One region of the Paenibacillus durus genome, then DNA from elsewhere that is predicted to be linked to it. Evidence: predicted binding sites of a transcription regulator. Region 1 holds the regulator's gene; the other holds the start of a gene.
The links. The regulator NrdR, encoded in region 1, represses ribonucleotide reductase genes. The targets are predictions, from matches to a motif close to AACACNATATATNGTGTT.
Positions count from the first base shown of each region.

Region 1 (3,421 bases):
CGACTTTTACCGGATTCAACGAATTTATCATTGCTGACTTGAAAGGCTTTTTCAAAGAAGTGAATATCAAACCGGTATATACCGGAGTTCTGGCCCAAGGCTCAAATCTAGCCCAATCCGTTATTAAAGGAGATAATGATCTGTTTGGCTCCGGGCATCCGACCAATATCGCCGTCGCCCGTAAAGCAGGCGCAAAAATAAAAATTGTACTGCACAGTATGGTTGACAGCCCAGAAAATAATAAACTGCATATGACCTGGCTTGATGGTTGAAGTCTGCCTGAAAGTTTGCAATAAAGGGTCCATATAAAATTCGAATCCTTTAAACCAGCCAATAATCAATCCTAACGGAATCGCTATCAGCAGTCCCAACCCAAAACCTAACAATGAGCGCTGCAGACTGATCAGGATATGTTTCTCAAGCTCTCCGGATAAAATAAGTGAAATAAGGGTTGTTATCACCTTAGAAAATGGGGGAAGAAAAGATTGATCCACCCATCCCAACCGAGGTGATATTTCCCAAATCAGCAAAAACACTGCTACACCTAGTAGCCGTCTTGATTCAAATATCATCGTTTTTATTTTATTAAAGTTCACAATAAAAACTCCTTCCCTATTCTAGTTCCATTATTTAAAATTAAAGAGGCAAAGCCCTATCCACAATAGATAGTAATGCTTTGCCTCCAGTATTCTGGTCAACTTTTTTATAAAGTTTTAGATAATCTTCAGCATTATATTCTCTAAAAATATATTTATACCTAGTATTTTTATAAGTTTTATAAACTATAATTATAGTATTATAAGCTGGAATCTTTGTCAATATATACGTATAAATGGATGATGTGAACTCGACGAAGCAGATCGCTATGGTGGAATGAGACAACCGTACTCGTACGCTGGCGATTCCTGCGCCCGGGCGAACCCTTCGGGTTCGGACCCCAAAACCATGTAGATGAAGAAGAGCCCCACTCCTTGGAGTGAGACTCTTCATCTTTATGGAGCCTAGGGGGATCGAACCCCTGACCTCATCGCTGCCAGCGATGCGCTCTCCCAGCTGAGCTAAGGCCCCATGTTAATATATCCGATATGTATAAATCGGCTTCTTCTTGATGTTCCGCATCATGTTGTCCCGCAGCCGACTTCTATATCATATAAAATTACGAGACCCATGTCAACAGTTTTTTTGAAAATTGTTGGAGACCAAATAAGATTACCGTATCAATAGGAATATGCGATAGACGAAAAGGACTGTTAAGCCTGGGCTTACAGTCCTTCCGTCTCCGCCGGATTTTTGGACAAGAGCGCCTTCAGTTCCTTCATGAACATATTGATGTCCTTGAACTGGCGGTACACGGACGCGAAGCGGACGTAAGCGACTTCATCCACCGGATAGAGCTGTTCCATCACGAGTTCGCCGATCTGCTGGCTCTCGACCTCGGCTACCGCGATGCCGCGCAGCGATTTCTCAACCTCGGAGACGATCATCTCGAGCCGCTCGACGGATACGGGTCGTTTCTCGCAGGCGCGGATCAGGCCCCGAAGTATTTTGTCCCGGCTGAACTCTTCACGGCTTCCGTCTTTCTTGATAACGATCAGAGGGGTTTCTTCCACCATCTCGAAGGTGGTGAAGCGCCGGCTGCACCTCTCGCACTCCCGCCTGCGGCGGATCGATTTATTTTCATTGGCCGGACGGGAGTCAAGCACTTTAGTGTTAGTATGGTCGCAGTATGGGCATTTCATGATCCGATCACTTCCTTTGCTAAGATTATGGGTATTCCTTTTCCAGAAAACACCTTTGATAATAAGTAATGAATGCGGCAAGTCCGGCGCATAATACAGTTACCAACCGATAGGAGGTGAACAGAAATGGCACAAGCAAGCAATGGTCAATCCAGCACCAATAACCTTGTCGTACCAAGAGCGAATGCGGCTTTGGAGCAACTGAAATATGAAGTTGCCCAAGAACTTGGTATCACTCTTTCTCCGGATGGATATCAAGGCAATAAAACTTCTTATGAGAACGGTTCGATCGGGGGTTACATTACGAAACGTCTGGTAACCCTGGCTGAACAACAACTGGCAGGTCAATTCCAATAATCTGCCAACATAAGCTTGCCGAAGAAGTGCCAAACGGTCCAGACGGCCGGTCGGCACTTCTTTTCTCATGGCATCGCTTAATGTACAGCTAAAACACGCCCCCGTAGATCTCCGTATATTGATTGTAGTAATAAATGACACGCTGTACATAGTGGCGGGTCTCGCCAAACGGAATATTTTTGATATCCTCTTGGCTTCCGTTCCATGAACCATCCGCGAGCCAGCGCTGAACCGTTCCGGGTCCGGCATTATAGGCCGCAATGACCGCTGTACGGTTGCCGTCGAACTGCCCGGATAAGGAATGTAAATACCAGGCGCCCAGCTCAATGTTGGCTGAAGGCTCGTTCTTGAGACGGCTCATCGATACATCAGGGAGCTTGGCCTGTTCAAGCGCCCACTTAGCTGTATCGGGCATCAGCTGCATAAGTCCGAGTGCTCCTTTTTTCGACTCGCGTCCGGTCTTGAAATTGGTCTCCACCCGGATGATTGCCGCCACAAGATAGGGGTCGACCTGATACGTGGAGCTGTGCTTGCGAATTTCTTCCTTAAAATAAATCGGATAAAACCAGGACATCCAGTTCGTGCTGAGAAACAATATGGCGGTAAAGCCGAGAAATAACAGCAGCAGCACTCTTTTTTTCAGGAGCCATTTCAGCATGGAAGACCCAGCCTGTCCCACAAAACGGCGATCTGCCGCTCGGTATCGGCAAGATCCCCGCTGTTATCAATGATGTAGTCGGCTTTGGAGCGCTTGAGCTCAATATCCATTTGCGAGTTCAGCCGGGCCTCAGCCTGATCCTGCGTTAACCCGTTCCGTCTCTTCAGACGCTCAAGCTGTACCTCTCGCGGAGCATAAACAACCAAGATCCGTTCAAACATATCATCCAGCCCCGACTCGAAGAGCAGCGGGATATCAACGATGATCAATCGCTCAGGCGTTTCCCGTTCCATTGCCTGCATCCGCTCCCTAGTTTCCCTTCGGATTACCGGATGGGTCAGTCCATTCAGAGCCTTCAGGGCTTCAGGATCGTGAAAGACGATGTCTCCTAATTTCGTGCGGTTCAACGTCCCGTCAGGAAGAAGTATCCCCTCGCCAAAATATTCGGTAACGGCGGCCAGCACTTCGTGTCCGGGGAGCATGATCTCCCGGGCAATGGCATCGGCGTCAATGAGCCTTGCCCCCTTCTTGATGAGAAGGGCGGACACGGTGCTTTTTCCGGAGGCAATTCCCCCGGTTAAGCCCATAATCATGTTTTCACCTCATAACAGCTTCAATATTCCTATTGCAATCAAGAGCAGCGCTGGCAGCACCGAAGCGTGCTTCA
Region 1 covers NZ_CP009288.1:2,122,561-2,125,981, reverse strand. The annotation lists gene PDUR_RS09535 (substrate-binding domain-containing protein) at 1-272, shown strand, start outside; tRNA gene PDUR_RS09530 (tRNA-Ala) at 996-1,068, opposite strand; gene nrdR (transcriptional regulator NrdR) at 1,263-1,739, opposite strand; gene PDUR_RS09520 (alpha/beta-type small acid-soluble spore protein) at 1,866-2,096, shown strand; gene PDUR_RS09515 (lytic transglycosylase domain-containing protein) at 2,185-2,754, opposite strand; gene coaE (dephospho-CoA kinase) at 2,748-3,347, opposite strand; gene PDUR_RS09505 (MntP/YtaF family protein) at 3,357-3,421, opposite strand, start outside.

Region 2 (3,421 bases), 440 kb from region 1:
TCGGTGAAGACGATTACTTTTTCGTTCATTTCTTTAATGAGGGAAATGGTTTTCTCCGCCTTCGTATTCTCTTTTACCGTCCGGATCAGCTGGAGGAGCTCGATCATCCGTTCCCGGCGGGGCGAGTCCTCGGGCAGCTTTTTCGTCAGATTAACCAGAGTTACAAACACCGCGTCACGGCTGCTGCACACCTCCCGCTGCAACGTGACGAGCGACAGCATACTGCTTAAATTCCCGCCCGATTCCTGATACTGATCTTTGACAAAGGCGGTGACCCCGTCATATAATGTTTGTTCTTCGGGTGATAGTGTGAGGGGCACATTGCTGACCTTCCGCTTCGTAAAAGTGACCGGTCCTTCGCCCCTGCGGTTGCGGATCATCACTTTGGACAGCTCGCCCCGAAGCTGGTCTTCGTTCTTGGCCACGCGCTTGTCGACGACGAAATTAGCCGCAAAATCGCCCTGATTCCCGAGCTGGCCCGGCTTCAGCAGCGTAATGAGATTGAACAACTCGCCGAGGTCGTTCTGCACCGGAGTGGCGGTCAGCAGCAGGCAGTATTTTTTGCGGAGCTCCTGAACGAATTGGTAGTTGGTCGTCTTCTTGTTCTTCAGCTTATGGGCTTCGTCGATAATGAGCATGTCGTATTCTCTGGAGATCAGAAGCTCCTTGTGGGGATCGCGCTTGGCCGTATCCATGGATGCAACGACGATGTCGTTATCCCAGGAGTACGCCTTCTTTTGCGCCACGGCAGAAATGCCGAACTTCGTATTCAGCTCCCGGACCCACTGGAGCACGAGCGAAGCGGGAACGAGAATCAGTACCTTGGAGACAAGCCCGCGCACAAGATATTCCTTCAGCACAAGGCCCGCTTCAATCGTCTTACCAAGGCCGACCTCGTCCGCCAGAATCGCACGGCCCGACATTTCGAACAGCACCTTGCGCGCCGTATCGAGCTGATGGGGCAGAGGAGACAGCGTTGCCAGATGCTTCATGCACTGCAGCTCCTCGAAGCTTTCCACCAGGCCGGAAGCCTCGCCTTCCATCGCCAGCCGTGACAGCCTCCAGTCGCCCCAGGGGCCGCCTTTGTCCAATCGGGATTCCAGGTCTTTCAACCATTCACGTTCGAAGGAGATAGGCACGGGAAGAACGATATCCTGCCCTTGTTCTTGCTCCGGGTTGTTGCGGGGTACGTGAGTCATGAGAGCTGTCTCCTCCTGCGGGCCTAATGTTTACGTTTATGTTTACATAGTGAAATGTATAAGTAGTATGCGCGTAAAAGAGAGATTTCATAACTGCTATTTTTGGAGCCAGTCTCTAAAAACAGGAGAAACAAAGAGGAAATGCGGGCTGTTGCCGTGATTTTTCAGCGTGGGCCGCGATATTTCGCCAAAGACTCTTTCCACAATATATGGTATAGTTTAAAGGCTAATTCACACAATATATTGTGACAAATGCGGTGAAAGCCGTTTTAATCGGAGAAGACCCGCCTACACAGAGATCGGAGTAGTAATCATAATTTCGGGAGGTTGTTTAAATTGAGTACAGTAGAGCGCAAGCAGCGGCTGGAGGGGCTCAGCGAGAAAATCTTTTTGGACCGCTATGCCTGGAAAGACGCCGACACAAACAATGCCAAGGTGGGAGACGTGGTGCTTGTCCTGACCAAAGACGACCCCAAATTTCCTACCAAGGAAGTCGGGGAAATCGTAGAGCGCAGCGGCCGGATCGTAACGGTTAAGACACGCAGCGGCGAGCTGGTGAAGTCCGAGGTGGAGAAGCTGACGCTTAATATAGAAAAAACACCGGAAGAAATGTGGGACCGCCTGGCCGGAGCCATGGCATCCGTAGAGAAGACGCCGGAGCTGCAGCGCGAATGGACGGATAAATTCCGCAGCATTCTGGATGACTGGAAGCTTGTTCCCGGAGGCCGGATCGCAGCCGGAGCCGGAGCGAGCGACGAGCTGACGCTGTTCAACTGCTATGTTGTGCCTTCGCCTAAAGACAGCCGGGGCGGCATAATGGAGACCTTGTCCGAAATGACGGAAATTATGGCACGCGGCGGCGGCGTCGGCATCAACCTGTCTTCGCTGCGTCCGCGCCGCGCCGTCGTCAAGGGCGTTAACGGTTCTTCCAGCGGGGCGGTATCCTGGGGCGGACTGTTCAGCTACACGACGGGATTGATCGAGCAGGGCGGAAGCCGCCGCGGTGCGCTGATGCTGATGATCAACGACTGGCACCCGGACGTCGCCGATTTCATTACTGTCAAGCAGACGATGGGTCAAGTGACGAACGCCAACCTGTCGGTATGCGTCAGCAACGGCTTTATGAAGGCAGTCAAAGAAGATCTCGACTGGGATCTCGTATTCCCGGATACGACAGAGCCCGATTACAATGAAGTCTGGGACGGCGACCTCGATAAATGGAAGGCTGCAGGCCGCAAGGTCAATCATTACCGTACTGTAAAAGCGCGGGATATCTGGCATACCATCATCGAATCCGCATGGAAATCGGCTGAGCCAGGCGTTGTCTTCATGGAGTACTATAATCAGATGTCCAACAGCTGGTACTTCAATCCGATTATCTGCACGAATCCGTGCGGCGAGCAAGGGCTGCCTGGCTGGGGCGTCTGCAACCTGTCCGCGATCAACCTCTCCAAGTTCTATGACGAGGAGAAGCATGATGTGGCCTGGGACGAGCTGGCAACAACAACCCGCTACTCAGTGCGCTTCCTGGACAACGTGATCGACAAGACACCGTACCATTTCCCGGAGAACGAAGCCAACCAGAAAAAAGAACGCCGTGTAGGCCTCGGAACGATGGGTCTGGCTGAGCTGATGATCAAGCTGAACATCCGTTACGGCAGCCCGGATTCGCTGGCGTTCCTGGACAAGCTGTACGGATTCATGGCCCGCGAAGCTTATCTGTCCTCCGCCGAAATCGCGGCAGAGAAAGGTTCTTTCCAGGCGTTCGACGCTGAGAAATACCTGCTGAGCGGCTTTATGAAAAATATGACCGAGGTGTACCCCGAAGTCGGCGAGGCCATCGCCAAGCAGGGGATGCGCAACGTTACAGTCATTACCCAAGCGCCGACAGGCAGCACGGGCACGATGGTCGGCACATCAACCGGCATCGAGCCGTACTTTGCCTTCAAATATTTCCGTCAAAGCCGCCTCGGCTTCGACGAGCAGTTCGTGCCGATTGCAGAGGAGTATCTGGAGGCTCATCCGGGCGAAGAGCTGCCGGACTACTTCGTAACCTCCATGGACCTGTCCGCCAAGGATCACATCCGAGTGCAGGCGGCTATCCAGCGCTGGGTGGACAGCTCCATTTCCAAGACGGCGAACTGCCCGAATGACTTTACGGTCGAAGAAACGAAAGAGCTGTACGAACTGGCTTTTGACCTTGGATGCAAAGGCGTCACCAT
Region 2 covers NZ_CP009288.1:2,558,755-2,562,175, forward strand. The annotation lists gene PDUR_RS10995 (DEAD/DEAH box helicase) at 1-1,199, opposite strand, end outside; gene PDUR_RS11000 (adenosylcobalamin-dependent ribonucleoside-diphosphate reductase) at 1,536-3,421, shown strand, end outside.
Region 2: the regulator NrdR is predicted to act here: its motif matches at 1,432-1,449, upstream of PDUR_RS11000 (adenosylcobalamin-dependent ribonucleoside-diphosphate reductase).